Regions from separate parts of the Paenibacillus sp. FSL K6-2441 genome, predicted to be linked through region 3. Evidence: predicted binding sites of a transcription regulator. Region 3 holds the regulator's gene; each other region holds the start of a gene.
The links. The regulator Rex, encoded in region 3, represses fermentation and respiration genes when NADH is low (regulators of the CRP and FNR family bind a similar motif). The targets are predictions, from matches to a motif close to TTGTGAAATATTTCACAA.
Positions count from the first base shown of each region.

Region 1 (7,763 bases), 1.6 Mb from region 3:
AAAGCGCCATTCTGAACGCTTCGGAAAGCATTCAAAAAGCGCTGGATCGCGGGCAACTGGGCTTTAAGCGGAAGTATGTGCGGTGTTGAGATTGGCGGGGAGGGGACACGGAGCTGGTAGCTGTGGGCGTTAGTCCACCGGGTGCATTCTATATGAAAAATCGAATACAATCGGCTAAATTCGGCGATATCGGCGAAATGTATTCGAAAAATCATACAGAATTGGGCCTGATGCGGGTGAAATCGAGCTACACCGGCTTTCCATTCAACGTCGGCGGGTCCTCGGGCTTCATCTCGGGACCGAAATCGTCCGTCGCTGCGGCAGGGTTGCCGTCCTGGTTCCAGGCGTCTTTCGTCATGAAGGCGCCTTTTCGGCCTTCGTTGGTGGAGTCCTTGGCCTTGGCCCGCTGCAGCTGCTGCTGAGTGTAGTCCTCATTTTTGCTCATCTTAGGCACCTCCTTAGGTTTCGTGTATCGTGGGTGGTTATTTAGTATTCCCAAAGATCATTTCCTCAAAAAAGAAAATCCGCCAAAGCTCGAACTCTTTGGAGTCCAAGCCTTGACGGGTCCCTATCTCATGATCGTTCAGCTTATTGCGCCTTCACGAACTCGGCCGCCTTCACGCCGGCCTGACGTCCGAAAATGATAATATCGGCCACGGAGTTGCCGCCGATCCGGTTATCCCCGTGCAACCCGCCGGTAACTTCGCCAGCGGCAAACAGACCTGGGATCGGGTTGCCTTCTTTGTTCAATACTTCTGTGTTGGTGTTGATTTTCACGCCGCCCATGGTGTAGTGGATGCCGGGAGCAATTTTGATGGCATAGTACGGTGCGCCGGACAAATCGTTATCCATCCCGGTGGTTCTGCCGAATTCGGCGTCATTTTGATTCTGAACAGCCGCGTTCCAAGTTTCTAACGTTTGCGCCAAAGCATTTGCCGGTACACCCATCTTTTCGGCCAAAGCTTCAATCGTGTCGCCCTGGAGTACAATGCCCATCTTCTCATATTGTTGGATCGCTTTAGCTCGGGATTTCACACCGGAATCAAAGACAAGGTAGGCGGACTTCTCAGGCAGGGCATTGATCGCGTTGGTCACTTTATCGCGCGTGTCCATTTCATTAAAGAAACGCTTGCCTTCGCTGGAAACAAGGATCGCGCCTTCGCCGCGCACGGCTTCACCGATCAGATAAGATTTCTCCTGTTGAACAGTCGGGTGAACCTGGATCTGATCCATATCAACGGTAACGCCGCCCAATTTCTCAATCATCGTAATGCCGTCGCCGGTGCTGCCAGCTTGGTTGGTCGTGACATATCCCTTTAAGTCCGGTCTAAACTGCGTGATCATTTCCGGATTGGCCCCGTAACCGCCGGTCGCCACGATGACGGCTTTGCCGGTAATCGTTTTTTCTTCGGTATCGTTCAGGACCACCTTCACGCCGTTGACTTTGCCGTCTTGCTGAGTAATCTCCTTGACATTGGCGTTGACGAACAACGGAATGCCTTGTTCTTCAACGTTTCGGACCAGGCCGTCCACCAGGTATTGTCCCACGGCGGAGCCGTCTTCCGGACGGTGCGTGCGTTTTTCGCTCATGCCGCCCGTAATCGTGAGGTTATTCAACCGAATGCCAATGGAATCGAGCCAATCGATCGCGCCTGCGGAATGGTCAACGAAGAAACGCAACAGTTCGGTATCATTTGTATTGTGGCCACCTTTTAGCGTCTCTTCATAGAACTTGTCGTTGCTGTCTTCAATGCCTTGTTCCTTTTGGAATTTCGTCTCCGAGGCGTTCATGCCGGAGGACGATTTCGTCGTGTTACCGCCGGCCACCGGCATTTTCTCGAAGATAACGGGGTTCATACCGTTGGCTTTCGCTTCGAGTGCTGCGGTCATGCCAGCACCGCCTGCGCCGATGATAATGATATCGTAGCTGTCCTTCAATTGATCGTGAGGCGTATAGCTTTTTTCGGATGCGCCGGCTACGGCTTCGGCTTCGTTTTCTTTGGCTTTGTCCGTCTGTCCGCCAGCCTGCGTCTGGTTCTGATCCTGAGCCTGGTTCTGAGGCTCATTCCCATTGTTGCCGCATCCCGCGATGACAAGCATCAAGGATAAGACGAGAATGAGTGCTGCTGTAACTTTCTTTTGCATGATAAACCCTCCACTTCTGTCTATATCGGGGTGCTGTTTCTCTTTCGTTCCCCTTGGAGAGGATAACATAAGGGCATACCATAGTAAGTGAACCATTTCACAATTCGACAAATTTTGATATCCCAGCGTCCGGTACCCAGCGTCCGGTAAAAACAAAAAGGCAACTCCGTCAGCCAGGTTAAATTGGCTTGGCGGAATTGCCTTTATTTTTGCATGATCTATACAGCTTCCATCTTCTGCGCGGTATACAAGCGGTAGTACAGACCACGTTTGGCCATCAGCTCATCATGCGAGCCGGATTCGGCAATCCCCTTGTCGGAGACATACATGATGCGGTCGCAGTTCTTCACCGTCGACAGCCGGTGCGCGATGATAAACGAGGTGCGTCCCTTGAGCAGCTCGTTTAAGCCTTGCTGAAGCAGGCGCTCCGTCTTGGCGTCGATCGAGGAGGTCGCTTCGTCCAGGATCAGAATGCGCGGATCGGCCAGCAGCGTCCGGGCGAACGAGATGAGCTGCCGCTGTCCTTGGGAGAGCTTCGAGCCGCGTTCGTTCACCTCGGTGTAGTACCCTTGCTCAAACTCGCGGATGAACTCGTCCGCGCAGACCGTTTTGGCCGCGGCGATGACTTCCTCCTCGGTGGCGTCCAGCTTGCCGTATCGGATATTATCCATGATCGTACCCGAGAAAATAAAGCTATCCTGCAGCATTATCCCCATCTGGCTGCGCAGCGACTTCAACGTCACTTGAGAGATGTCGTGACCATCGATCAGAATCGCACCTTCGCTCACATTATAGAAGCGCGAGATGAGGTTGACGACCGTGGTCTTGCCCGCGCCCGTCGGTCCGACGAGGGCGATGCTTTCCCCGGCTTTTACCTCGAAGTTCAGGTGCTCCAGAATGTTCAGGCCTGGATCGTAAGCAAACGTAACGTCTTTGAATTGGACGTTGCCCTGCACCGGTGGCAAAGCCTTCGCCCCCGGGACATCGCTGACCGTCACCGGTTCATCCATCGTTTCGAAGATCCGTTCCAGATAAGCGACGGCGTTAATGAAGTTGTTATACAGCTGGGACAGGTTCAGGATCGGTTGCCAGAAGCGGGCCGCATAGTTACTCATCGCAAGGATGACCCCGAAGGTCACGCCTTCCGGACCCATCGCAAGCAAGCCAACCATATAGATCAGCGTCGTGACGATCGTCGCCAGGTTGTCGACGGAGAACGGGATCAGGGCGTTGTAGCGAAGCGCCCGCATCCATTCCTTGCGGTAGTTGCCGGCCAGGCGGGTAAAGATGCCTTCGTTATGCTTCTCGCGGGAGAAAATTTGCGTCACGCCAATCCCGCTGATGCTCTCCTGCAAATACGCGTTCATGTTGGAGCTTTTGTTGGAAACAGCCTGCCATGCCCGGCGCTGCCGGGTTTTGATCAGCAGCATAACGCCGAGGAACACCGGCAATCCGGCCAAGGTGACGAACGACAACCGGACATCCAACGCAAACATAAACACAGCGATAAAGATCAAATTGACGATCTCCAAAATAAAGTTGATGATCCCGTTGGACAAAACGTCCGATACGGCGTTAACGTAGTTGACGACGCGGATCAGGATTTTCCCTTGCGGGCGGTCGTCGTAATATTTAAACGGCAGCTGCTGCAGATGCTTGAACAGATCCGTACGGATATCGAAGATGATATCCTGGCCGACCCGGGTCATGATCCGGGAGCGGATCGTCGCCAGCTCGACGCTGACCACGATCGTGAGCAGCATCAGCGCAGACCACCCGACCAGCGCACCAAACGCTTTCTCCGGAATCGTCACGTCCACAACGTGTTGAATAATGAGCGGCGCCGACAGCGCGATTGCAGCCGACAAGGCGCTCAGCACAAACGCGATGATCATCGGCTTCTGCTGTTTTCGGATGTACACCATGGCACGTTTGAAGTGCTTTATGTCAAAAGGAGACTCCAGATTCTCATCCACATCGAACTTATTTCTGGCCATGGGCGCTCACCGTCCTTCCGATCCCTTCATTTTGAAGCATAAATACATCGTAATAATAGCCGCGTTTCGCGAGCAATTCCGCATGGGTGCCTTCCTCGATCAGCCGTCCGCCGTCCAGGATCAGAATGCGGTCCGCTTCGGCCGTGGTCGACACGCGCTGGGCAATGATCAGCTTCGTGCACGGGAAGTTCAGCTCGCGCAAGCTCTTCTGGATATGCTCCTCGGTTTCCAAGTCAACCGCGGAGGTGGTGTCGTCGAGGATCAGAATCGGTCGGCGCACCGCCAGCGCCCGGGCCAGCGCAATCCGCTGCTTCTGACCGCCGGATAAGCCGACGCCGCGTTCCCCAACGATGGTGTCATACCCTTCCGGCATTTTCGTAATAAAATCATGCGCAGCAGCGAGCCGGGCATACTCTCTCGTTTGTTCCTCCGGCAGCTCGGGATCGCCGTAAGCGATATTTCCGTCGATCGTATCGGAGAACAGCAGCACGTCCTGGGTCGCGATGCCGATGTTGCTGCGGAGCTCATCGAGCTCCAGGTCGCGGACGTCCACGCCGTCAACCAACACTTGCCCGTCGGATACGTCGTAAAAGCGGGGGATCAGGTTTACGAGCGATGTTTTGCCCGAACCGGTTGAGCCCATAATGGCGATCGTTTCCCCCGGATTCACCGAGAAGCTGATATCGTGAAGCACTTCATTGCTGTCATATTTGAAGCTGACATGCTTGAATTCGATCCGTCCTTCGTAACGGCGCTTTTCGATCGCTTTGTGCTCGTTTACGATTTTTGGTTTGGCGTAATAAATTTCTACAATTTTACTTAAGCTGGCGAAGAAACGTTGAATATCGTTAATGATAATGCCGATGTTGCGCATCGGGTTGGATACGGCCCAGATCAATGCGGAGAACGCGGAAAATTCCCCGAAGGTAATCCGTCCCTGCATGACAAAATATCCGCCAGCCAGCATCAGGATCACGTTAAACGCTTGTGCGAACGTCTCCAGATACGGGAAGTAGTCCAGCCACACGAGCGCGGCTTTCTTGTTCGCTTCTGAGAAGTGAATGTTCTTGTCGGTGAACTTTTCAATTTCAAATTCTTCACGGGCAAAGGCTTTAACGACGCGGTTCCCCGAGATGTTCTCTTGGGTGATCGTGTTCAGTTGGGACAACCGCTCGCGCAGATCCACGTACATTGGACGGACCTTTTTCGCGAAGATGTAAGCCACGATGAAGATCGGAGGCGCCAAGATCAGCAGCCACAGCGTCAACACAGCATCAATTGTGAAAAAATAAGCGACGGCCGCAACAAAGATCGTCACCGATTCAATAATCGTCTTGATAATCCACGCCATCGAGTGCCGCACCATGTCCAGGTCCCCGGTCATCTTGGTCATGAGGTCCCCGGTCCGGTTATGGTCATAGTACTCCATATCCTGGCCTTGGATTTTGTTGTAGAGGTAGATGCGGACTTTGTACAGCATATTTTGCGAAGCCTGCTCGTATTGCATCGTCGTCAAATAAGCAAGCCCCGTCCGCAGCAGAGAGAAACCAATCATCCCCAAGCAGAGCATGATCAGCAGTCCCCGTTGCTGCGATAAATTTTCCATCGCATGTTCACCTGTGATAAACGTGTCGACAATGCGTTGGCCTATGTACGGATTGATAATCATGAGCGAGGAGCCCACGACGGAAAGCACCAGCGCCGTGATATATCTGGCCCGGTTGCCCTCCAAATTCTGCCACAGCCATTTGAGTTCAAACAATTCTGATCACCCGTTTCTGTTTGTTGTTGCAAGCTGTCAAATGCAACCCCGTTTTCGCAAATCATCGTGATTATACCACAACCGTTCACAGGTAAAACCCGCATATTCCAGCGTGTTGTCACGTAGGTTAGCGTTTTCGTGATGGGATCGCCTCTTTGCTTTTATTTCGGTAAAATCTTTAGAATATGAAGTGAATAGCTCCGATTTTGCAGGCCGATATGAAAAAAAGTGAAGGAGGGATTGCCATGGTCGAGGATATCGTCATCGTACCGTTAACCGCTGAAGATCGAGAGGAAGCCTGCCGGGTATTCGAGCAGACGATTCCAGAGGCGTTTGCCGCGGAAGGGCTTGGACATTTAATAGAAGATATCCGCGAGGAAATTGAGGGGAAAATCCAGCTGGTGGACGCAGCGCTTGGGGCTGCACCTGGCTTTGATTCACGCGGGGATGGGCCACAAGCGGTGGAGAGCCCTGTCTTTTTCCTCGCTGCGAAGATCGCTCGGGAGGTGGTCGGCATCATTTCCTTTGGCCCTTGCGGGAAGGAAATCAGGGAATGTACCCAGCACGCGTTGGACAATGTTGGCGAGCTGGGGAGCTTGTACGTGCTGTCCGCCTATCAAGGACAAGGCATCGGATCGGCTTTGATCGAGGCGATGGCGAAGGCGCTGCGGGAGCGGGGCATCGAGCGGTTCTGCCTCGACAGCGGCTACAAGCGGGCGCAGCAGAAGTGGCTTCGCAAGTTCGGTGAGCCTTATGCCGTGGCCAAGGACTACTGGGGGCCGGGGCAAGACCATATGGTATGGTTGTGTCAGGTGGAGGACTACGTGGTGCGCAGGTAGGGTTTCCGACTTCACTCGGTGCTGAAATAAGGGTAAAAAGTGGTCTTATTCTTCAAAATCAACACGTTCCTCGTAAAATAAGGCACTAGCGTTGCATTAACTTTTCAAACGATATTTCAAATCAACAATTTACTAAATTTGCAAATTATAGGCTGGTTTTCATGTACAAAAATAAAGAAATCCCCTAATGTTGAGTTGATCCAAAGGTTATCCATCAACCTCTCAACAAAAGGAGATTTCTATGGATAACAGTACAAATTTAAGTGTCATATGTCAATGTCTACAAATGTTAAATATTAATTCTTCCCGAGATAGCGTTTTGGATTATCGTGCTCGCAAGCTTTTTGTCGGTTCTTCCCTACTGCTGTTCATTGAAGCCCAGTTACAGCAACGAGAGTCTTATGCTGAAATGTCCGAGCATCTTGAAGCCAATGAAGATTTTCAAGCGATACTTGGTGGACTTGAAAGCATAAGCCCATCCCAACTCTCGCGGAAAATGAAGAAGCTTCCCCTAGAGAACCTTCACCTGCTTTTCATGCAAGTAACGAGACAAATCCAACAACTAACGGAGAGTAAGCCAGGAATCACGACTAAGATCGGAAAGCTCGCGATCATGGATTCTACTCAAATCACCTTGCCAGCGATTCTTTCCAAATGGGCTTACTGCTCTGCATCCAATCACGGCGTGAAAATGCACACTTCACTTCTAGTCGTCGACGCGAAGACGATGGTTCCAGATAAAATCATCGCCTCAACCAAAGATGTCGCAGACCACGAAGTTGCCCCAAACTTTACGGTCGATAAAGAAGTGACCTATGTGATGGACCGAGGCTATCAGGTGCACAAGCATTTTCAAGCCTGGGTGGACCAAGGGATGAAGTTTGTGGCTCGGGTTAAGGATAATACCCGATTGACGATCCTCAAGGAACGGGCTCTTCCCAAGCGGGGAGATTTCATTCGGGATGCGGATGTAACTCTGCCAGGGCAGCAAATGAAGTTGCGACTCATTGAGTTTCAGGA
Region 1 covers NZ_CP150174.1:1,007,925-1,015,687, forward strand. The annotation lists gene NSQ80_RS04325 (DNA alkylation repair protein) at 1-89, shown strand, start outside; gene NSQ80_RS04330 (hypothetical protein) at 248-445, opposite strand; gene NSQ80_RS04335 (flavocytochrome c) at 589-2,145, opposite strand; gene NSQ80_RS04340 (ABC transporter ATP-binding protein) at 2,364-4,142, opposite strand; gene NSQ80_RS04345 (ABC transporter ATP-binding protein) at 4,129-5,904, opposite strand; gene NSQ80_RS04350 (GNAT family N-acetyltransferase) at 6,150-6,743, shown strand; gene NSQ80_RS04355 (IS4 family transposase) at 7,030-7,763, shown strand, end outside.
Region 1: NSQ80_RS04335 (flavocytochrome c) is a predicted target of Rex. The motif match lies at 2,231-2,248, and genes of this name have one in related genera.

Region 2 (7,763 bases), 2.2 Mb from region 3:
GGCGGACCAGGTTCTGGAACAAGTTATCGAGTACGCGGCGGAACCCTTGGGCGTCAACGTTCCAGTAGATCGGCTGCTCCGGCAGCTCAATATCGGCCGTAATCCCGTTCTTCTCCCAGACGGGGTACCAGGCGGCCGCGCTTTCCCGCACGATCCGCAGGATATCCAGCCGCTCCAAAGACATGGCATACCGTCCGCTGGAGAGCAGGTTATACGATAATAGATGATCCATCAGTCCGGATAAATCGCTGATTTTCGTCTCCATCAAAGCCAGGGACTGTCGTCCCTGTTCGGATAGGGGTTCCTGACGGAGCGAATACAGATGGCTGCCCAGCACGGTTAACGGCGTCCGCAGGTCATGGGATAGGTGGCTGATCAGGCTCTTGCGCAGCTCCTCTTCCTCGCGCTCCCGCTGGCGGCTGTCCTTCAGTGCGAACACCATATGGTTAAAAGCAAGCTCCAATCGGCCAATTTCGTCCGGGCGTCCTTCTTCGATGGGAGACGGCAGCCCGTCGGGACCCGGGCGGGTCATGCCGGCTTCCAGGCGCAGCAGCCGCTTGCGGATATCGCTAAAGAACAGATAGGAGAGCAGGACGAACGCCCCCAGCAGAATCGCTAGAAACACCCCGTAAAAACGAATGTCACTAAGCTGTTCCCCTTTTTGAATCACCATAAATTTACGCGGAAGCTCCAACACCATGAAGCCTTGCTTGGCTTGTTCGTCCCCGCCAATAAAAGCGACAACCGTAAAAGGGTCGGCGTCCACACGTTGCTTCATGAAGGCGATAGTATCCTCCAAGGACCACTGCTGGGGCACCGACTCTTGCTCCGGCAGCTGCAGGCGGGTTTGGCCAGCCGTGTCGACCCAATACAGCGCGGCATCAGGATACAGCAGCTTCATCTCTCTGAGCTTCGCATCGATGGCATCGGCTTGAGCTCCCTTCAACTCAGCAGCAGCTTGATGCCAAGCGGTCTCAATCTCCTGTCCGGTACCGTAAGGACGGCTCTCGTGCACATAATGGCCAGGGTTTAGGAGGACATTCACCCCCCAGGCTGCAATAAAGCTGACTGGAATCAGGACAGGGATAAACACGAAGGCGATCCCCAAGATCAAGACGTATCTCGTCAACAGGGATTTACGGAACTTGCGCACCGGATGAAGTCTCATGCTCTCACCCGATAACCAATCCCGCGGATGGTCTCGATCACTTCAGGATTTGCGGGATCCCGTTCCAGCTTCTCACGCAGGTGGCGGATATGGACCATCAAGGTTTTGTCCCCGTCGAGGTAGGGCTCGTTCCATACGGCTTCGTAGATCTGCTCCTTAGTCAGGATTTGACTAAGATGGCGCAGCAGATAGGAGAAAATATGAAACTGCTTGCCGGTCAGCACGATTTCCTCGTTGGTATCCTGATTGATGATCCGGTTTTCTTTCTCATACACAAGTAAATGTTTAATACGCAGCGGCGCTGGGTCGGCGATTCCCCCGCTGCGGCGGAGCAGCACCTCAATCCGGGCGGCCAGTTCGTCCGGATGGAACGGCTTCGTTAAATAGTCGTCGGCGAACTTCAGTCCCTGCAGCTTGTCGTCAATCGAAGTTCGGGCCGACAGCATCAATACCGGCAGCTCCGGATACTTCTGCTTTAACCGCCCCCCAATCGTGAAGCCGTCCAGCCCTGGAAGCATCACGTCAAGGATCACGAGATGGCAATCGGCGGCTTTCTCCACGGCCTGATCCCCGTGCTTCAGCCAAGTGACCGCGTACCCGCGCGCTTCCAGGTTGGAGCTGACCCATTCACCGATTTCGGGATCGTCTTCAATATATAGCAAATGCGTAATAGGCATAATGGCATTCCTCCTGATTCTATTTTGGCAAAAGACGGAGCAAAAAGAAACGGAAGGATCGATGAATTATTTGTGATTGAAATCACAAGTCAGACATTTTCCTTGTGCTACCTTGTTATTGAGAATGGTTATCAATGAAGTCATCGGGACATATCGAAACAGAAATTCGGCTGAAATTCAATAAGGAGGGGTTGGGCGATGAGCGAACTGATCAATAATCGGGAGTATGGCGCACCGGAACAAAGCCGCCGCCAGCAGCTGTTAAAGGAGATTATCAAGGAGCTGCATCAGGGGAAGAGCGTGGATGAAGTAAAGGCACGGTTCGAAGAGGCTGTCGGTGACGTGACGGTCGCGGAAATTTCCGCGATGGAGCATGCGTTGATGGAAGAGGAGGGCATTCCGGTCGAGGAGGTTCAGCGGCTGTGCTCGGTGCATACGGCGATTTTCAAGGGCTCGATCGAGGACATTCACCGTTCGTCCAAGCCGGAGGAGCAGCCGGGTCACCCGGTTCATACCTTCAAGCTGGAAAATCGCGAGATCGAACGGCTGGTGAACTTCAAGCTGCAGCTTCACCTGGACAAGTACCGGAAGGATCCCGGCAGCGAGATCGTATTCAAGCTGCTGGAGGATTTAAACCTGCTGATGGACCTCGACAAGCACTACAGCCGCAAGGAAAACCTGCTGTTCCCGTATCTGGAGAAGTACGGCATCTACGGCCCAACCAAGGTGATGTGGGGCGTGGACGACGGCATCCGCATGATGATCAAGGAAACGAAGGGCAAGCTGGCGGACGGCAGCGCGGATCCGGAGACGATGGTGATGGATCTGGAACGGATTATTAAGGAAGTCAACGAGATGATTTTTAAGGAAGAAAATATTTTGCTCCCGATGGCCCTTGAAAAGTTAACGGAAGACGAATGGGTGAGCATTGCCCGGGAAAGCGACCAGATCGGCTTCTGCTTGACCGCACCGGAGCGTGAATGGATTCCGGAGCGCGTGCCGCTGCAGCCCTCGGGCGAAGAAGTGAAAGGGACCGCACAGGCAGGCACGGAAGCGGGGGTTCCGCAAGGCTACATCAAATTCGAGACCGGCGTTCTCTCGATGGAGCAGCTGGAGGCGGTGATGAACCATCTTCCGGTGGACCTGACGTTTATCGACGAGAACGATGTCGTCCGATATTTCTCCCACGGCAAGGAACGGATCTTTGCCCGGACGAAGGCCGTCATCGGCCGGACCGTACAAAATTGCCACCCGCCGCAAAGCGTTCATGTCGTCAACCAGCTGTTGGAGGATTTTAAGGCGGGGCGGAAGGATGTCGAGGACTTCTGGATTCCGGTGAAGGACAAATTTGTGTACATCCGCTATTTCGCTGTACGCAGCGAGGATGGACGTTATCTGGGGACGCTGGAGTTCACGCAGAACATCGCCCCTATCCGCGAACTGCAAGGACAAAAACGTATTTTGTCCTAGCAGGGATGGCTTTATCATGTTTATCTTGCCTCATTGGGCTTACATCCGGCGTTTGCACTAGCGAATGCCGGTTTTTTTAGTTGCAGTAGCGGGGAGAGAAGGAAAGGGGAACAAGGGAAATTAAGTTCGTATACGCTTGTCTGTGATCTGTGTCATTTACGCAAAATCCCTTATCGGTATTGGGATTGCCGTTTCTTCCCTTCTCTTGACCGAACCGATGGGTTCGCTTATAGTTGGTACGTAGGAGAAAACTACTTGCGAAGGCGTTTTCAGTCATGGCGCGGACTAAAGCGGCGATGGATCGAGAATGGCCTTTTTGCACGTATAGGCACGTAAATGATCTATATATTATTTAAGAAAAAGGTGGCTTGTGAACATGTCTGAAAAAATCTACATTGGCGTTGACTTGGGCGGTACGGCAGTCAAAGTCGGCATTTGCAATGAAGAAGGGCAGCTTCTTCATACGTATGAAGGGCCGACCGAAGTCGATAAGGGCGCGGATACGGTCGTCGCGAATATCGAGAAGTACGTCCGGCGTGTCGTGGAAGAATCGCCGTTTGCCTGGGAACAGGTGGCCGGGGTAGGCGCCGGGGTCGCCGGGTTTACGAATGTCCGCGAAGGGATCATCATTTTGGCGCCGAATGTAGGTTTGAAGGATTTGCCGATTCGCGACATTTTGGAGGAGCGATTGGGCAAGCCAATCAAAATAGACAACGATGCCAATGTGGCTGCACTCGGCGAAGCTTGGGGCGGCGCAGGAAAAGGCATCGACAACTGCGTATGCTACACGCTGGGAACCGGCGTTGGCGGCGGGATCATTATTAACGGGAAGATTTATCAAGGCTTCTCCGGAATGGCCGGCGAGCTTGGACATATGTCTGTGGTTCCGGATCTGGAAGCCATCGGCTGCGGCTGCGGCCAAATGGGCTGCCTGGAAACCGTCTCTTCGGCAACAGGGATTATTCGCATGGCGAAAGACGCCGTAGCGCGCGGTGACCGGACCTCGCTGGCTCATGTGGAGAACATTATGGCTAAGGACGTCTTTGATGCGGCTAAAGCTGGTGATGAGGCGGCGATTCGCATCGTGAACCGGGCAGCTTTCTATCTGGGCAAATCGATGGCGGCTGTCGCTGTTGTTCTGAATCCGGAGATGTTTATCATCGGCGGCGGCGTGTCCAAAGCCGGTGACATTCTGTTTAACGAAGTTCGCAGCGTATTCGCCAAATTGACGCCGGAGCCGGTGCAACGAGGCATGCAAATCGTTCCGGCTACCTTGGGGAATGATGCGGGGATGGTCGGCGCCGCTGGTCTCTTCCTCCGTTCCTAACGAAAAGGTGCTAAGCGGAACTGCTTGCAGCTAGCTGGGGGCCGTTGGTACCGCTGGTGTCGCTGGTGTCGCATCTAACGGACTCTAGAAGCGTTATTTGGCAGTCTTGGACAGATTACAGTTTCTAACGGACCTAGGAGATCTTATTTCGGTCAATTGCAGCTCAAGGGTCGTCATCAGAGCCAGATAAGGTCTCTGGGGTCCGTTACAGTGGGAAATGGTCGGGAAATAAGCAAATAAGGTCATTACAGTCCGTTACATCATCCTTTTAGAATGGACAAGGAGAATTACGCGAGGAGGGAATAATCATGCCGGAGAAGGAAACAAGTTCGGTCGCCAATCTGATCATTATCACGGGCATGTCGGGGGCAGGGAAGTCGCTGGCCGTGCGCAGTTTGGAGGATCTCGGATTTTTTTGCGTAGATAATTTGCCTCCGGTGCTGATTCCCAAATTCGCAGAATTGATTGAGCAATCCAAAGGGAAAATTGCCAAGGTTGCGCTGGTCATCGACCTGCGCGGCCGGGAGTTCTTCACGGCGCTTTCGGAGTCGCTTAGCTTTATTAAGGAGCATTTCACCATCAAGTGTGAAATCCTGTTCCTCGATGCCACCGATTCGGTCCTTGTGCAGCGGTATAAGGAAAGCCGCCGCCGCCATCCGATGGCCCCGGACGGGATGCCGCTGGACGGCATCCGGCTGGAACGCAAAATGCTGGATGATTTGCGGATGTCGGCAACTCAAGTCATCGATACCAGCAATATGAAGCCGGCACAGCTCAAGGAGAAGATCATTTCCCGATTCTCGCATTTGGAGAGCAGCAACTTATCGGTGAACATTACATCGTTTGGATTCAAATACGGGATTCCGATCGATGCCGACCTGGTGTTCGACGTGCGCTTCCTGCCGAATCCGCATTACATCGAGCAGCTGCGGCCGCTCACGGGACAAAACAGCGAGGTATATGAATATGTTATGAAGTGGCCGGAGACGCAGACATTCCTGGCCAAATTGCTGGATATGCTGCATTTCTTGCTGCCGCAATACCATAAAGAGGGGAAGAGCCAGGTCATCATCGGCATCGGCTGCACCGGCGGCAAACACCGTTCGGTCGCGATTGCCGAATACCTGGGTAAGATGCTTGGCGTCAGCGAAACGGAAACGGTCCGCGTAAGTCATCGCGACGAAGGCCGGGACCGCTAACCAAGCCCCCTGCAAGTATAGAGGACATTCAAAAGGATAACCTGTTCCCTTTTTGAACCCTCATTAAGAGGTGAACCAAGTGATACATCGGGCTAAGGATATAAGAGTTCCGCGGATCGTCGTGATGGGCGGCGGTACCGGCTTGTCTGTCATGCTCCGCGGGTTGAAAGAGAGACCGCTCGATATCACGGCTATCGTAACTGTAGCCGACGATGGGGGCAGCTCCGGGATCTTGCGCAATGAATTACAAATGCCGCCACCCGGGGATATACGCAACGTACTTACCGCGCTGGCCGACGTCGAACCGCTGCTGTCGGATATGCTGAACTACCGGTTTGCATCGGGTTCGGGATTGGCTGGGCATAGCTTGGGCAATCTGATCTTGGCGGCGATTACCGATATTTCCGGCGATTTCGTGACCGCGGTGCGCGAGCTGAGCCGCGTCTTTGCCGTACGCGGGCGCGTGTTGCCGGCTGCGGGTCAGGCCGTCGTGCTGCATGCGGAGATGGAAGACGGTACGATCGTGACCGGGGAATCGAAGATTCCGGAGGTTCGAGGTAAGATCAAGCGCATTTTCCTTGAACCGGAGGAGGTGGAGCCTTTGCCGGAAGCCGTAGAGGCGATTCGCGAGGCGGACGCCATTCTGATCGGACCGGGCAGCTTGTACACCAGCATTATTCCGAATTTGCTTGTACCGAAGCTGGCAGAGGCTGTATTGGAAAATACCTCCGCGATCAAAATATTCATATGCAATGTCATGACCCAGCCGGGCGAGACGGACAATTATACGGTCAGTGACCACTTACAGGCCGTGTATAATCACGTCGGCAAGCATCTGTTTGACTACGTCATCGTGAACGACGGCGAAATTCCGCCGCAGGTTCAGGATTTTTACGCCGAGAAAGGCGCCAAGCCGGTCCAAGTGGACTGGGATAACGTGACGGGTCAAGGCTATAAGGTCATTGCCGATACGCTGGTGTTGTTCCGCAGGTATTTGCGGCATGACGCCGATAAATTAAGCCATCATATTTACCAGCTGGTTGAAAACTGGATTTTACGAAAGAGGTGAGTCTCTTGTCCTTTGCGGCGCAAACCAAAAAAGAGCTGACGATGGTCGAAGCCTCGGACTGCTGCGAGCAGGCCGAACTATCCGCTTTGATCCGGATGAACGGATCGGTACAGGTTTCGAACAAAAAGATCGTTTTGGATATCTCCACCGAAAACGCCGCGATCGCAAGGCGGATCTACTCCCTGTTGAAGAAGCATTTTCACATTCACACGGAGCTGCTGGTCCGCAAAAAGATGCGCCTCAAGAAAAACAACGTCTACATCGTTCGCATTCCGGCCCGGGTTGAGGAGATTCTGAAGGAGCTGAAAATCGTCTCCGAGGGATTTATTTTTAATCCCGGGATTAATCCGGAGCTCACTCGGAAAAACTGTTGTAAGCGGGCTTATCTGCGCGGGGCGTTTATGGCCGGCGGGTCGGTCAACAATCCGGAGGGTTCGTCTTACCATTTGGAGATCGCCTCGATGTACGAAGAGCATTGCAAGGCGCTGGTCGATCTGGCGAACGAGTTTCATCTGAACGCACGTTGCATCGAGCGGAAGAAAGGTTTTATTTTGTACATCAAAGAAGGCGAAAAAATCATCGAGCTCCTCAGCATCATCGGCGCGCATCAGGCGTTGTTCAAATTCGAGGACGTGCGGATTATGCGCGACATGCGTAATTCCGTGAATCGCATCGTGAACTGCGAGACGGCGAACTTGAACAAAACGATTGGTGCCGCTGTCCGGCAGATCGACAACATCAAGCTGCTCCAGAAGGAAGTCGGTCTGGAGAACTTGCCGGAGAAGCTGCGGGAGGTCGCTGAGGTTCGCTTGGCTCACCCGGATATGAATCTGAAGGAAGTGGGCGAACTGCT
Region 2 covers NZ_CP150174.1:204,572-212,334, forward strand. The annotation lists gene NSQ80_RS00960 (HAMP domain-containing sensor histidine kinase) at 1-1,168, opposite strand, end outside; gene NSQ80_RS00965 (response regulator transcription factor) at 1,165-1,845, opposite strand; gene NSQ80_RS00970 (DUF438 domain-containing protein) at 2,044-3,315, shown strand; gene NSQ80_RS00975 (ROK family glucokinase) at 3,692-4,642, shown strand; gene rapZ (RNase adapter RapZ) at 4,951-5,841, shown strand; gene NSQ80_RS00985 (YvcK family protein) at 5,966-6,910, shown strand; gene whiA (DNA-binding protein WhiA) at 6,916-7,763, shown strand, end outside.
Region 2: NSQ80_RS00970 (DUF438 domain-containing protein) is a predicted target of Rex. The motif match lies at 1,916-1,933, and genes of this name have one in related genera.

Region 3 (7,763 bases):
CGCCGTTGCCGTGAAATTTGGCACGACGCGGCTGATCGATAACGTCATTTTAACGAAGAAGGTGAACCATTAATGTATAGAACGATGATGAAATCGAAAATTCACCGCGCAACCGTGACGGAAGCTAACCTGAACTATGTGGGCAGCATTACGATCGACGAGGATCTGATGGAGGCTTCCGATCTGCTGGAGAACGAGCAGGTGCAAGTCGTCAACAACAATAACGGCGCCCGCCTGGAAACGTATGTGATTCCGGGACCTCGCGGCAGCGGCGTGATTTGTTTGAACGGTGCGGCGGCACGACTTGTGCAGCCGGGCGACAGTGTCATCATTATTTCTTATGCCCAAATGTCGCCGGAAGAAGTCCGCAGCCATAAACCAACCGTCGTGTTCGTTGACGAAAACAACAAGCCGGTGGATAAGGCGCATCAAGAACTCCATGCCATGATCCGTTAATAAGGTTGTTCAAAAAGCATCTTCGGATCACGAGGAGGCCATGGGGGAAGGGGCTCGGCGTCAGCCGGGCCCTTCGTATGTTTAATTATGATGCGGCCGCGCTACACTATTCATGCCGCCGAATTGTATTCGATTTTTCGCATATAATTGGGCCGTAGTTCGCATTACCCCCAATCTATTCGATTTTTCATATAGAATTTGGGAAATTGCCCGCTCAACCCACAATTTTGTATGAAATTTCGAATACAATGAGCTGTAAATCGCAACAAACGCTGAAATGTATTCGATTTTTCACATCCAATCAGAGAAACGGGCCATCAAAAAGTGTAATTCCTCCCTGCCGGAATGAAATCGTCCCCCGAAACAAAAAATGTACGTAAGGCTCGGACTGATTTCATTTTCGTTAGGGGGATGCGAATGATGTTTCAGCATGTGTTTGCGGAAATGAATGAGATGTTGGACGAAATCACGAGGAAATACCCCTTGGCCGGCCATGCCCAGAAGCAGGAGCTCGCGAAGAAATGGAGCCTGCTTCAGCATATGAGCGACGGCATTATCGAGGAATGGCTGAGCTTTGAGGAGAAAATGGGATATTTACGCCATGCGTTCCGGAGCCTGGAGTCCAGAGAGACCCCCGATCTTCCTGAATTGGATGACCCCGCCTTTGTGAAAGGCCAAGGGTATTACAAGCTGCTGATGTTTCCCCAGGCTTCTGCTCAATTTGAGCAGGTGGTGAAGCAATTTACGGACAGCGTGTTGGCTCGGACTTATCTAGGGATGTGCCATCTGCACCTCGAGCAATTTGACAAAGCCGCCAAGCATTTCTGGATCGTGCTGGAAAAGGCTGCGAACAAGCGGCTGCGTTCCATTATATACAACGCGCTGGGGTGTATCGAGGCGCACAAGGGCGTATTTGAGAAGGCAAAAGAGTACTTCAAGTTGGCTCATCACAGCGATCCGTCCTTGCCCGAGCCGTTGGCCAATTTGGAGGCTTGTGCGAACAGTACAGGTAAACTGCATTACGGTCCCGAGTTGACTTCGCTATTGTAGGATTTATGATTCATTAACTGCAGGTCACGCACTTATTTACGGCATGTTTTTCGAAGCGATGCGAACACCGCTCATGGCGGCGCATCGCTTGTTTTGTTTTGTGATTTTTATTACAGATATGGTTTGTATTAATTTTCAAATTGGCTATCTTCTGTTATGCTGTAAAGAGACTGGAATGAAGGGACAACTAATTGCAATGAAATATGCTGTGCTTGATTTTGAAACGACGGGTAACCAGTCCTCCGATGATATTATTCAAGTGGGACTTGCCATTATAGAGCCGGATCGATCGATTTCTCAGGTGTATCGTTCCTTCGTCAAGCCAGGCGTTCCGATCCCACCGTTTATTACGGGGTTAACGGGCATCACCGATGAGGATGTGAAGGATGCGCCGGAGCTGGACGAAGTGATGATGGAGATGGTTCCACTCCTGAACGACGTCGTGTTGGTTGGGCACAACGTAGCATTTGATTTTAATTATCTGCAGAGCGCCTTGGACAAAACGGGCTACTTGCCGTTCACCGGACGGATCCTGGACACAATGGATTTCTTGAAAATCCTGTTCCCTTCGCTGACTTCTTACCAGCTGGGGATGGTGGCGGCGGAGTTCGAGGTGGAGCATGAGCGTCCGCACCAGGCGGACAGTGACGCGCTGGCGACGGCGCTGATTTTCCTCAAATGCTTGGAGGAATGTGACCGACTGCCGCTGCTGACCTTACAGCGTTTGGCCGATCTGTTTGCAGGTGAGGACAGCGATCTCGGGTGGTTTTTTGATGCCATGGTGCAGGAGAAGGAGCGCGAAGCGCTGCCAAGCGAAGACGGCTTTGTATACTACCGCCAATTCGCCTTGCAGGTTGAAGATTGGCTTGACATTGAAGCGCCAAGGGACAGCACGGAGCGCAATCCGCTGGCGGGCGTGACCTTCGAGCAGTTTATGGAGCAGGTCCGGGAACGATTGCGGGAGCGTTTGCCGCAGTATGAGGAGCGGGAAGCCCAGAACATGATGCTGAATGAGGTCATGCGGGCTTTTGAGGAAGACAAGCATTTGCTTGTTGAAGCTGGAACGGGAACGGGCAAATCCTTAGGATATCTGCTGCCGGCCATTTACCACAGCGTCAAGAACGAAGAGAAGGTCATGGTCAGCACGCACACCATCAACCTGCAGGAGCAGCTTAGGGAGCGCGATGTGCCGTTGTTGACGGAGGTCGTGCCTTTTCCGTTTCGTGCAGCCGTTTTTAAAGGTAGGCAGCATTATTTGTGCTTGCGCAAATTTGAACATAAAATAAATAGAAAAGACTTCTCAACACCTAAAGAAGAGGTGATGACGGCCGCGCAAATGGTCGTATGGCTTACCCAAACGGAAAGCGGCGATGACGAAGAGCTGAATCTCGGCAATCGCGGCGGTGATTTATGGGAGACGGTGGCCAGTGAGTCGGAATCCTGCTTAGGCCGATCCTGTCCTTGGTTCCGCAAATGCTTCTATCATCGCGCAAAACACGAAGCCGGTGTCGCGGACGTGGTCATTACGAACCACTCTAAGCTGTTTACGGACATCCAGGCGGGGCATCAGCTGCTGCCGGGTTACGAGCGGCTGGTTATCGATGAAGCGCATCATTTAGAGGATGTGGCCGGCAAGCATTTGGGGATTCATATGAAGTATTTTACGGTCGTGCATACGCTGACCCGGTTATTTAAAGACAGCAAGACGGGGCAGCTGGCCAACCTTCGCAGCTCGCTTGAAGCGTCGGGCGCGGAGAAAGCCTCAGAATGGTGCTCGGTCATCGACGGAATCTATCCAACGCTGGTGGACGTGAAGGAGAGCTGGGACAAGCTCAGCGAGCTGCTGTTCAGCTTGATGCCTGACCGCAGCGACGCCGCCCCTGGCGATCCCGGGCAATTCGTGTACCGGCTGTTGCCGAATCGAAAACCAAAGGATTGGGAGACGCTGACCGCGCTCGAAAATCAAATTTACGTAGGTCTTGGCGACGTGCTTCGGAAAGGGGAGCGCCTCCTGTCCGAAATCCGAGAAGAGCAGGACGATTATGCAGCGGAGAGCCTGATCACCGATATCAGCGGCTTGTTTAAAGATTTAGCCGGGGAACGGGAAGCGCTGCGCTTCTTCATGAAGTTGGAGAGCGAGGACACCGTCTATTGGATGGAGGCGAACGGGAACTTCCGTAGCCGGTCGCTCCAGATGTATGCGGTGCCGATTGACGTCAGCGCTCAATTGAAGCAATTTTTCTTCGACCGGAAGAAGAGTGTCGTTATGACGTCCGCGACTTTATCGGTGGATAAATCGTTCCAATATATGATCGAGCAGCTTGGCTTGACTGAGGCGGCGGAAGAGGATCGGTTGATCACAGCGATGCTGCCCTCGCCGTTTAACTACCGCGATCAGGCGTTGCTGGTGATCCCGCGCGATTTTCCAAGTGTGAAGGGCAGCGTGGGGGATGACCATTTCATTCATACGCTGGTGCAATCGCTGGCGGATGCCGCGGTGGCGACGCAAGGTCGCATGCTGGTGCTGTTTACATCCTATCGGATGCTCAGGCAGGTGTATGACCCGCTGAAGGAACTGCTCGCAGCGGAGGGAATCACGGTGATCGGGCAAGGGATGGACAGCGGCAGCCGCACCAAGCTGACCCGGCGGTTCCAAGGGAACAGCGCATCGGTGCTGCTCGGGACAAGCAGCTTTTGGGAAGGGGTGGATATTCCTGGCGAGGCGCTGACCAGTTTAGCGATCGTACGCTTGCCGTTCCAGCCGCCAAACCACCCGCTGGTGGAAGCGAAGAGCGAACGCCTGCAGCGGGAGAAGAAGAATCCATTCATGAAACTGTCCGTCCCGCAAGCGGTTATCCGTTTTAAGCAAGGATTCGGACGACTTGTCCGCTCGTCGCATGACCGCGGCATCGTGATCGTTTATGATACCCGGATCCTGGAATCTTATTATGGGAAATATTTCTTATACTCTTTGCCCGGACCGAAGATGGAGCATATGCCATTAACTCAGATGGTTCCGCGCATCTCGGAATGGTTAAATCCCGAAGCCTAAGCCGCTTCATAGATCGCATTGAAGAATAGGGGGAACAAGCATGAAGTCAGATAAAATTTCGGACGCTGTTGTCCGCAGACTGCCGGTTTACCTGCGTTTCTTAAATGAACTCAGCCGACGGGAGGTGCCAACGGTGTCCTCCCAGGAGCTCGGACAGAAGCTGGATCTCAATCCGGCGCAAATCCGTAAGGATTTGGCTTATTTCGGCGATTTTGGACGGAAGGGGATCGGCTACGATGTCGCTTATTTGATTGAAAAAATTCAACAAATTCTCAATCTGGACCAACAGATTAACGTCGCGCTGGTGGGTGCCGGGAATCTAGGGCAAGCCCTTTCGAATTATAATGCGTATTTGAAGGATAATATGAAGATTGTTGCGGTGTTCGACGCTTCACCGGCTAAGATCGGCAAGCAGATCAACAACATCACGATTCAGCCGATCGAAGAGCTGGCGGAAACCGTCCGGGCGAAAAATATCCGCATCGGCATCATCACCGTGCCGGATACGGAGGCGCAACGCGTAGCGGATGAGCTGGTTGCCGCCGGAATCGGTGCGATTCTGAACTTCGCGCCAACGATTCTGAAGGTTCCGCCGGAAGTTCGGATCCATGCGGCTGACTTCACTACTGATTTGCTGAGCTTGGCTTACTACTTGGAAGACGGAAAGGAAACAAGCAACGTATGAGTCGTAAATGGTTAATTAAGAACGGGACGTTTGCCGTCTTAAATGCGGACCGTCCTGTAATTCACGGATATATGCTCGTTGAGGGCGATACGATCAGCTATATTGGCGAAGAGCGCCCGGAAGGCGTGGAAGGCGCCGAAACGTTGGACGGCAAAGGGTTGTTGTTCCTGCCGGGCCTGATCAATACCCATGGCCATGCGGCGATGTCGCTGCTGCGCGGCTATGGGGATGATATGGTGCTGCAAACCTGGCTGCAGGAGAAAATGTGGCCGATGGAAGCCAAATTTACTGCGGCGGATGTGTATGCCGGTACGGCGTTATCTGTGTTGGAAATGCTCAAGGGCGGGACGACGACGTTCCTGGATATGTACGATCACATGGACGAAGTGGCCAAAGTCGTGGAGGAATCGGGTATTCGCGCCGTGTTGATGCGCGGGGCCATCGGGTTGTGCTCCCCGGAAGAGCAAGATCAGAAGCTCAAAGAAGCGATCGCGTTTGCTCAGAACTGGCACGGCAAGGCAGAAGGCCGCATCACCACGATGATGTCGCCGCATGCACCATACACCTGCCCGCCAGCCTTTATCGAGAAATTTGTGCAAGCTGCCCATGATCTCGATTTGCCGATGCACACGCATATGTCGGAGACGCGCGCCGAGGTAGAGCAGAACGTTAACGATTACGGCGTCCGCCCGGTAGAACATTTGCTGAAGCTGGGGATGTTCTCCCGCCCGACCCTGCTTGCCCACGCTGTGCATTTGACGGACGAGGAAATCGACATCTTGGCAGCGCACGGCGTTACCATCTCGCATAACCCAGGCAGTAACCTGAAGCTGGCCAGCGGGGTCGCCCGCATACCAGAACTCCTGAAGAAGGGCGTAGTTGTATCGCTGGGTACCGACGGTCCGGCGAGCAATAATAACCTGGATATGCTGGAGGAGATTCGTTTGGCTGCGCTGATTCATAAAGGCGTATCCGGCGATCCAACGGCGGTTCCGGCGCTGGAAGCTCTGAAAATGGGGACGGAATACGGCGCGAAATCGGTCTTCTTGCAAAATACAGGCAAGCTGGCTGCTGGCATGAAGGCGGATATCATCGCCTTAAATACGGAGCAAGCCCATTTCCTGCCGAGAACGGATTATATCTCCCATACCGTTTATTCCGCTGGCGCCAAAGATGTAGAGCATGTCTGGGTCAACGGTAAGCAGGTAGTCAAGCACGGTGCTTGTCTGACACTGGATGAAGAACGCATCCGCTACGAGGCGCAAGCGGCGTTTGAGGGACTGTTGGCACGATAATGAGCGGCGCGCGGTTTCCTGAAGGAGGCTGCTTGCTTAGGAAGGGAAAGGAAGAGTAGCTTGAGAAAGCGAACGAAATGGATCCTGCTGTCCCTCGTGATTCTGTTGATCGTGCTCCTGGGTCTCCACCGGTTTTATCTATACATTCATGAGGATACGTGGAAAGCCGAAAGAGCCGCTATCCAGCAGGCGAAGCAGGAGACGGATCTCGTCCGGGGCGACAAGGTTTGGAAGTCGGTATGGGATGAAGTTACCTGGGTCGTGCAAGGGGAGGATGCATCCGGCCGCCAAATGATGGTCTGGCTAAGGGAAGGACATGATCCAGAGGTACGCTTGCTGTCCGATGGCAAGTCCGAGAGCCAAATGCGTGAGATCATCAAACAATCGTTGCCGGGTATCCGGGTGGTTCGGCTGCTGCCAGGCATATACAATAACCAATTGGTGTGGCAGCTGTTCTATAAAGAGAAGGACCACCATTATTATCGGTTTTTCAGTTTCACGACCGGCGAAGCTTTGCCGGAAGTGTTCACCCTGCCGAACCGCTGACAGGGGGTCTATGGATCAATCATAAATAAACGGTTTCGTTGTTTAGGCGAAGAGCCTGAATCGCGGAACCGTTTTTATTTTTTGGCTTGAGAAAAAGTAGCATTTCGGGGTAGAACTACTAGCGTTCATTTTTAAATATCTTCACACTTTTCTTCGAAATTTGATATACGATGTGATATACTCATATTTGTAGTTTTGATATACGGGAATATATATCACAGAGTTGATAGTTTATATAGATAAGGGGGGCATCACGTGAAACTGCGTATTGGACCAATTGCTGCAAGCATTGCTATTTCCGCCCTTGTATTATTTGGTGGATGGTTCCTATATCGGCAGTGGGCGATTGAGCGTCCGCTGGAGAATATTGTGAAGAGTGTAGATGGAGTAAATCATGTCGATATGAACGTGAAAGCGGACGAGCTGGAGCTTAAGCTGAATTTAAAGCCGGGGACGGATCTTGGTGCTCTGGTGCGTCAAATTGAGAAGAACGGGGAGAAGCAAATCGGTAGCCGAACTTTGAAGCTGGATATCGAGGATCATTCTTCGCCGGAACTTGACCAGCTGTGGGAAAACGCCATGTTTACCGTTGCTCAGGCTATGGAAAATAAGCAATATACACAAATTACAGCTGCATTGAAACAGATGGAGCAAGAAAACAGCAAGCTGAAAGCTACGG
Region 3 covers NZ_CP150174.1:2,619,969-2,627,731, reverse strand. The annotation lists gene panC (pantoate--beta-alanine ligase) at 1-73, shown strand, start outside; gene panD (aspartate 1-decarboxylase) at 73-456, shown strand; gene NSQ80_RS11935 (hypothetical protein) at 877-1,506, shown strand; gene dinG (ATP-dependent DNA helicase DinG) at 1,703-4,558, shown strand; gene NSQ80_RS11925 (redox-sensing transcriptional repressor Rex) at 4,599-5,243, shown strand; gene NSQ80_RS11920 (amidohydrolase) at 5,240-6,538, shown strand; gene NSQ80_RS11915 (DUF5590 domain-containing protein) at 6,599-7,084, shown strand; gene NSQ80_RS11910 (hypothetical protein) at 7,340-7,763, shown strand, end outside.

Region 4 (7,763 bases), 1.7 Mb from region 3:
GTCGAACAAGTGGGGGCTTTGATTCAGCACGGAGATGACTTCCGGCATCCGCTCGCCGTAGGCGGCGGCTGGGATGCCGTTAATTTCGACCGTGCCTGCGCTAGGGGCAAGCGCCCCCTGGATCAGCTTCAGCAGCGTCGACTTGCCGGCGCCGCTGCGGCCGATCACCATCACCCGCTTGCCCTGCGGGATGTCCAGCGAGACGCCGTCCACGGAATCGGCGTCTTCCGCGGCGTAGGCGAAGCGGACGCCGCGCAGCCGCACCTCGGCGGTGCGGGAAACTCCGCCCGCCACAGCCAGCCCAGCGCCGCCGCCCCCGGTCACGCCGGGGCGGATCGGCCCGCCCGCTGCGCCTGGACGCGGGCCACCCGCCGCCGCTGGGCTCGCGCTGGCGCTGTCGCCGCCCGAGATCCGGGCGAGCCGGTCCAGCGACACGCGGTATTGCGGCGTGCGCTCCACCGCTTCGGACACCGGCAAGAACGCGTCCGACAGCGGGAACACGATCAGCACAAACGCCGCAATCAGCGTGGCATCGATCCGACCGGCCGCCGCTTCGCCGCCGGCCCAATACACCATCGATACGACGACGAGGCCCACGACGAAGTGGCCGATAAAGCTGCGCCAGCGGGCCCAAGCCCGCAGCTTGCGGTCCTTGCGCGCCACCGCGACCTCATCCTCCGCATAGGAAGCAAGGAACTCCGCCGAACGGCCGCTGATCACCCAATCGCCGATCCCCATGACGGCATCGGTCAGCTTCTGGTACAGCCCGTTCCGTTCTTGCTTGACCTCCTCGTTCGTCCGCTTCGTCAACCGCAGCGAAATGTACGGAAGCACGAAGACGAGCACAAGGATATACGCAGCTAACAGCAGTGAAAACGTCACGTCGAACACGCCCATGGCCACGATCACGGCCGCATAGAGGATCAACGCCACTACGCTCGGAAAGACGGTGCGGATATACACGTTCTGCAGCTGCTCAATATCATCGGCAAGGGCGCCAAGAATATCGCCCGTCCGGAATCGGGAGCGGATGAACAAAGCCTGCGGTTCCAGCACGCGATAGAGCCGCACGCGCATTTTCGCCAAAATCCGCAGCACTGTGTCATGTCCAACCAACCGTTCGACATAATGAATCACCGCCCGCCCGATCCCAAACGTGCGAACGCCAACGATCGGTACATACACAAGCAAGATATTATAGGGCTGCAACGCCGATTTCGAGATCAAGAAACCGGAAGTGAACATCAACATCCCGGCGGAAACCAGCGTTAACACGCCCAGAATCAGATATAACGCAAACCGGCCGCTATACAACCGAAAATAAGGCCGAACCCAGGACTCCTGCTTCATTTGATCTCCTCCCGCTGCGCCGCCGCTAACCGATAATAAGCTCCGCGCTTGGCCATCAGCTCGGCATGCGTCCCTGCCTCAGCCACTCGGCCCTGCTCCATGACAACGATCCGATCCATTTCGCGCATCCAGTGCAGCCGATGGGTCGCCAAAATCACCAGCTTCCCTTCAAACAGAGGCAGCATCGTGTTCTTCAGCTCATATTCCGTCTCGATGTCCAAATGCGCCGTCGGTTCATCGAGCAAAATCACCGGCCGCTTACTAAGCAAAGCCCGGGCCAGCGCCACACGCTGCTCCTGACCACCGCTCAATGGACGACCACCGCCGCCAATCCGCTCGTTTAGCCCGCCCGGCAAGCTGCGCACGAGCCCGTCCAGACCGGCTGCCTTCACCGCGCGCTCCACCTCTTCCCGCGTGGCTTCCGGCGCATTAAAGCGGATATTTTCCTCCAAGCTCCCACTGAAAATATACGGTTTCTGCGGGATGTAGGTGATTTGCTCCCGCCAGCCCTGCGCACTCAAATCCCCCAGTTCGGTGCCGTTCAGCACCAACCGGCCCGAAGTTGGCCGCAGAAAACCGCCAAGCACATCGATCAATGTCGATTTGCCGGCCCCGCTTTCGCCGATGATGCCGATTTTGCCCATGCCGCCCAGCGTCAAGTTCACTTCAGCCAAGGAAGGCCTAGCTTCCTCCTCGTGAACGACGCCAACCCCGCGCAGGCTTAACGTGCTTTCCGGCGTCCACGTCCAGTTCATACCGGCCGGAACCGGTGCCGCCTTCGCCGCCTCCTCATCCGCAGTGGCGATGATCTCGTTCATCGCTTCGCCTGCCGCCTTCCCGTCCTGGGTGGCATGGAAGTCAGCGCCAACCATCCGAACGGGCAGGAAGTACTCCGGCGCCAGAATCAGCACGGTCAAGGCCGGCAACAGCACCATCTCGCCATTCACCAATCGAAGCCCCAAGCTGACCGCCACCGAAGCAACGGATAACATCGTAAAGAAGTCCAAAGCAAACGAGGACAGGAAGGCAACCCGCAACGTCTTCATCGTCGCTGACCGGTAAGCATCGCTGACCCGTTCGATCGACGTGACATGCGATTTGCTGCGTCCCAAGAACTTGAGCGTCTCCAGCCCGCGCAGCGAATCCACGAAGTGGTTCGACAGCGTCCGGTACGATTTCAACTGCCGCTCAGTCTGCTTGCGTGCCGCCAGCCCGATCAGGATCATAAAGGCAATCAGAATCGGCATCGTAATCGTCAGGATGATCCCGGAAGCCAGATCGAGCCTATACACATAAGCCAAAATCAAGATCGGGGTGATTCCCGTGGCCAGCATGCGCGGCAGGAACAATTCCAGGTAATTGCGATACTTGGTCACCCCTTCAAGCACCAACGTCACCAAATTCCCGGTTCCCGCGGTCCCGGCAAAACGCGGCCCCAGCTGAAACAACTTCTCCAGCACCCGCTCCCGCAAGCTTCGTCCCGTCTCTTCGGCAAAAGCATACGCTATTTTCTGCTGCATCATGCCGCAGCCCTGACGGACGATAAAAGCAAGCAGGAACAAGCCGGCCCCGCCGGCTTGTTCCTGCAGCTTGGCCCCGGCAAACAGGGCAGAGATCACCTCCGCCAACCATTTGGCCTGCCAGATGATTGCAAAGCTCTGAACGAGGGTCAGCAAGGCCATGATCATCATGACCTGCTTGATCCCCGCGATTTTCATTAATCCGCGTCCCATTAATATTCTAAATGCTCCTTCTCGTGTACGCGTTTATGGAATACGAAATAGCTCCATATTTGATAGCCTAACACGAATGGCAATAAGCTGCATGCGACGATCGTCATGACTTTCAGCGAGTAGTGGCCGGAAGAAGCGGTATCGATCGTTAAGGAGAACGCATCGCTAATCGAGCTGACCATCACCCGCGGGAATAGCCCCACAAATACCGCAGCAATCGACAAAGCGATCATCGCACCGGTCATGCCAAACGCCCAGCCGTCTTTTTGCTTACGAATAAACCAGCCTGCCAGGACAAAAGCAACGACGCCCAGTACAGCCACCAGGCTGATCAGCAAGCCGCGCACTTCAAATACGTCGGTTTCGAAGTACGTCAGCACGCCAAAGATCACGAACAGGGCGGCCAGCGGAATAAGCAGCTTGTGAGCCAGCTTACGGGCACGTTCTTGCAAGCTGCCGGTCGTCCGCAAGGAGGCAAACAGCAGCCCGTGAACGAGGCACAGCATCACAACCGTGATCCCGCCGATCAACGTGTACAGGTTCACCATATCAAACAGTCCGGCCTTCATTTCCATGTCTTCGCCAATCGGCAAGCCCTTCAGCAGGCCGGAGAACACAACGCCCAGCAGGAACGGAGGCAACAGGCTGCCGAGGAAGATCGCCCAGTCCCAGGTGCCTTTCCATTTGCCGCTGTCCACCTTGCCGCGAAACTCAAAGGCAACGCCCCGCGCAATCAAGGCGAGAAGCAAAACGACAAGCGGTGTATAGTAGCCGCTGAACAACGTGGCGTACCAGTTCGGAAAAGCGGCGAACATCGCGCCACCGCCGGTCAGCAGCCAAACTTCGTTCGCATCCCAGAACGGGCCAATCGAGTTGATCAGAACCCGGCGTTCCATATCATTCTTGGCCAAAAACTTGGTGCTCATTCCCACCCCGAAGTCGAAGCCTTCCAAGAAGAAGAACCCCACAAACAACACCGCGACAAGGACAAACCAAAGCTCATTAAGAGACATGATATCCCTCCTTACCAAATGGATCCCCGACCTGATCACGGCTGGTGATGGCGATCTCATTGGGTCCTTTCTTGATCACTTTCACGAACAAGTAAGCCATCACCGCGCCAAGCGCCCCATAAATGAGCGTGAAGGCAATCAGGGAGAACAGAATTTGTCCGCCGGTGACGCTTGGCGATACGCTATCCGCGGTCTGCATCAAGCCAAATACCGTCCATGGCTGACGCCCGATCTCCGTCATAATCCAGCCGGAGGTGTTCGCAATAAACGGCAGCGAAATCGACCACAACATGACACGGTAGAACCAGTTGTTTTTGGGGTTCTCAAGCTTTTTGCGCCATGCCAAATACGTTCCGTACATCCCAAGCACGATCATCAAACAGCCGGCGAGAATCATGATCCGGAAGCTCCAGAAGGTCGTCCGTACCGGAGGAATGTAGTCGCCAGGACCATAAGTTTGTTCATATTCGGCCTGCAGCTCGTGCATGCCTTTAACCTCACCGGAGAACTTACTGTAAGACAGGAAGCTCAGCAGGTAAGGAATTTTGATCTCAAAATTGTTCTTCCCATCGTCCGAATCAATATGGGCATATAGCGTCCAAGGCGCAGGGTCACCCGACTTGCCCCACAGCCCTTCGGAAGCCGCCATTTTCATCGGCTGCGTCTTCACCAGGTACTGCGCTTGTTGGTGACCAAACAACGCCGTGGCGAACGAAGCGATCAAGGCCACGATAATGCCGATCGTAAACGATTTTTTGAAGAACGCCACATCTTGACGTTTCATCAATTTATAAGCGCTGACCCCAGCGATCAAGAAAGCTCCTGTGGCAAAAGCGCCCAACACGGTATGCGGGAATTCCACCCACAATTGCCCGTTGCTGATCAAAGCGAAGAAGTCGTTCATTTCTGCGCGGCCGTTGTTGATCTCGAAACCAACCGGACGTTGCATAAACGAGTTCGCGGCCAAAATCCAGAACGCCGAGACGGTCGTCCCTAAAGCAACTAGCCAAATACACAACAGGTGCACTTTTTTGGACAAACGATCCCAACCGAAGATCCACAGCCCAATAAATGTTGATTCCATAAAGAAGGCAAACAGCGCCTCCACCGCCAGCGGCGCACCAAATACGTCGCCAACAAAGCGAGAGTAATCCGACCAGTTCATCCCGAACTGGAATTCTTGGAGAATCCCCGTCACGACCCCTACCGCAAAGTTGATAAGGAACAGTTTCCCCCAAAACTTGGCCATCCGTTTGTATTCTTCTTTGCCCTTCACGACGTACATCGTTTCCATGATGGCGATCAGCACCACCAGGCCGATGGACAAGGGTACGAAGAAGAAATGGAAAATCGTTGTCACCGCAAACTGAAGGCGAGCAAGCACAATCGGATCCAGCATTTCTTTTCCCCTACTTTCAAATAATTATTATCTAATGTGAATTCTATCACTGATCCATGAAAACGAACGGGGAAAAAGTAATAATTTTGTGACAGAAATCACATGAGAAATGTCACAATTCCGAACATGGCCTGAAACCCGCATCAGATCAACGTTTTTTGAGGGTCGTACAATTTATGACATTACTGTGAATGGCCCTTCTTCACGCCATCGAGGAGGTGCATCAGGGTTAACACCGGGTGCCGCCACAGCATCCGCGGTCCGGCAAAAGCCATCACCCGGCGAATCCGCTCCCGCTGGACCGGCGCATAACAATGCACAGGGCACGCCAGGCACGTGGTCTTGCCTTCACCAAACCGGCAGCGGTCAAGCCGCTGCTCAGCATATCGGTGAAGCTCGGCGCACTCGTCGCATAACAACACTGTCGCAGGATGATGAACCGCTGCGCGCCTGTGGGTCCGCTCCCTGTCGCCATGTTCCTTACGACAATATAAGGCGATCATTCGGGTCACAGTATTCTTTTCCCGGCGAATTCGCGGCCCGTTGTTCTTAGTCATTGCCATCCGGTCTTGCCACCTTCTTCGTTCCCTGCGTCCGAAAAGCCAGTCTCCATCCCAGCCATGTCCCTGCGATCATCAGCAGCCCGTAGGCCACAACCCCAAACGGAAGCGACGTTGCAAGCCAATGCAGCAAGCCAAATCCGCCGAGCAGCAGCATCAACCCCATGAAAACAAAGGATTGGTTTTGCTGCCCCGCCGCTTCAAAGGGTTCAGAGAAAGGTAGTCCCTTGCGCATGCATAGGAAACAAAGAATCGCGTAAGCAAACATCGCGAGTCCTGCCACAATCAAGTCAGGGATAATGGACGCTCCGAACAGCACGGCAAAAATCGCCGCCTCCACCACATACAAAGGCAGCATAAGCCGAACCAAGCTCGCCAGCAAGGCCCCTTTGTAAATAGACGCTTCGCTGGTGATCGGGGCGGTCCGGTAGATCCAAGCCGCTTTATATCGGGAGGAGTAACGCAGCATCATGATGAGCGTTGGCAGCATAATCCCGCTAAAATAAATGAACAAATACGAACGGGAACCGGAGATCCCTTCCAAGCCCTGATCGAGTCCGTTCGAGAATAAGAAGATGAAAGGAAACACGATAGAGAAGCCCAGGGAAGGGTACACCTTCAGCTTAAACTCACGCTCCGTTCCCAGCATCGACCAGGTGAAACGGAAAAAGGCGCTCTCCTGCGGCGTGGAGCATAGCCAATCGGAGATTCGGCGCAGCATCTTCCCCGACCGCTGCCCGCTCTTCGCGCTGGGTTCTGCCAGCTTCTGCAGGTTCCGCTCCAACGCCGGCATCAGCTTCAGGTACAGCAGGAACGCGGCCAGCGGAACAACGACGGACAGCACCGCCAGACCGGCATACGTCATACCTTCGCCCGGGTGAAGCAGCGTTTGGAAGGAAGCGCCCACCCATACCGGCGGCACCAGGTACTGCCACCACGCCGGCTTGAAGACGATGTCCATCTCCGTGAAGTCGAACAGCCGGACCAACACCTGATAACCTACCGCAATCGTGATTGTCATCCCGATTTGCACGTAATTGATCATATCCTTCAGCTTCTCACCGTCAAAAAACCGCAGCACGACCAAATACAACAGCGCGGTTAACACCACGATCAACAGATCCATCAGGATCAGCTCCAGCAGCATCAGAGCAAAGAACCCGATCCCTTGCCGGAATAATCCGACCGCCAGCGGAATCACCGCAATGGCTCCGGTCAAAAAGAACAAATAAATAAAAATATGTACCGTCTTCGCCATCGTGAGCGTGCGGCGGTTGATCGGCTTCGTCGCCAAAATGCTCCGATCCCGAATATCCAGCAGCACCGAGGAGAAATCGGAGATCATCGAAGTCATGACCATAAACATCATAATGCCGAACAAGATGCTCATCTGAAACAGCAGATTGTCCCCCATCAGCACGAACATCGAGCTAAATCCGCCAAACAGGACGTACAACCACAGCGAGCGCAGAAACTGGTTGCTCTCCGCGGTATCCTGTTTCCGCTTCTGATTTGAACTTTTGGCCAGCGTAGGCTTCCTTCTCGCATCCATCGCCAGCTTTACCTGAACGATTCGGCGCATCACCGAATAATCCACGCCCATCTTCTCGAATGCACCACGGAACCGGTCCAACACTAGCAAGCTCTTCATTTCTTCCATCCGCTACACCTCTTGCACGATCGATACAAGCCGGCTGGCAATATCCTG
Region 4 covers NZ_CP150174.1:4,317,259-4,325,021, forward strand. The annotation lists gene cydC (thiol reductant ABC exporter subunit CydC) at 1-1,350, opposite strand, end outside; gene cydD (thiol reductant ABC exporter subunit CydD) at 1,347-3,083, opposite strand; gene cydB (cytochrome d ubiquinol oxidase subunit II) at 3,083-4,099, opposite strand; gene NSQ80_RS19920 (cytochrome ubiquinol oxidase subunit I) at 4,086-5,492, opposite strand; gene NSQ80_RS19925 (nitrous oxide-stimulated promoter family protein) at 5,678-6,058, opposite strand; gene NSQ80_RS19930 (hypothetical protein) at 6,045-7,715, opposite strand; gene NSQ80_RS19935 (ABC transporter ATP-binding protein) at 7,719-7,763, opposite strand, start outside.
Region 4: NSQ80_RS19920 (cytochrome ubiquinol oxidase subunit I) is a predicted target of Rex. The motif match lies at 5,582-5,599, and genes of this name have one in related genera.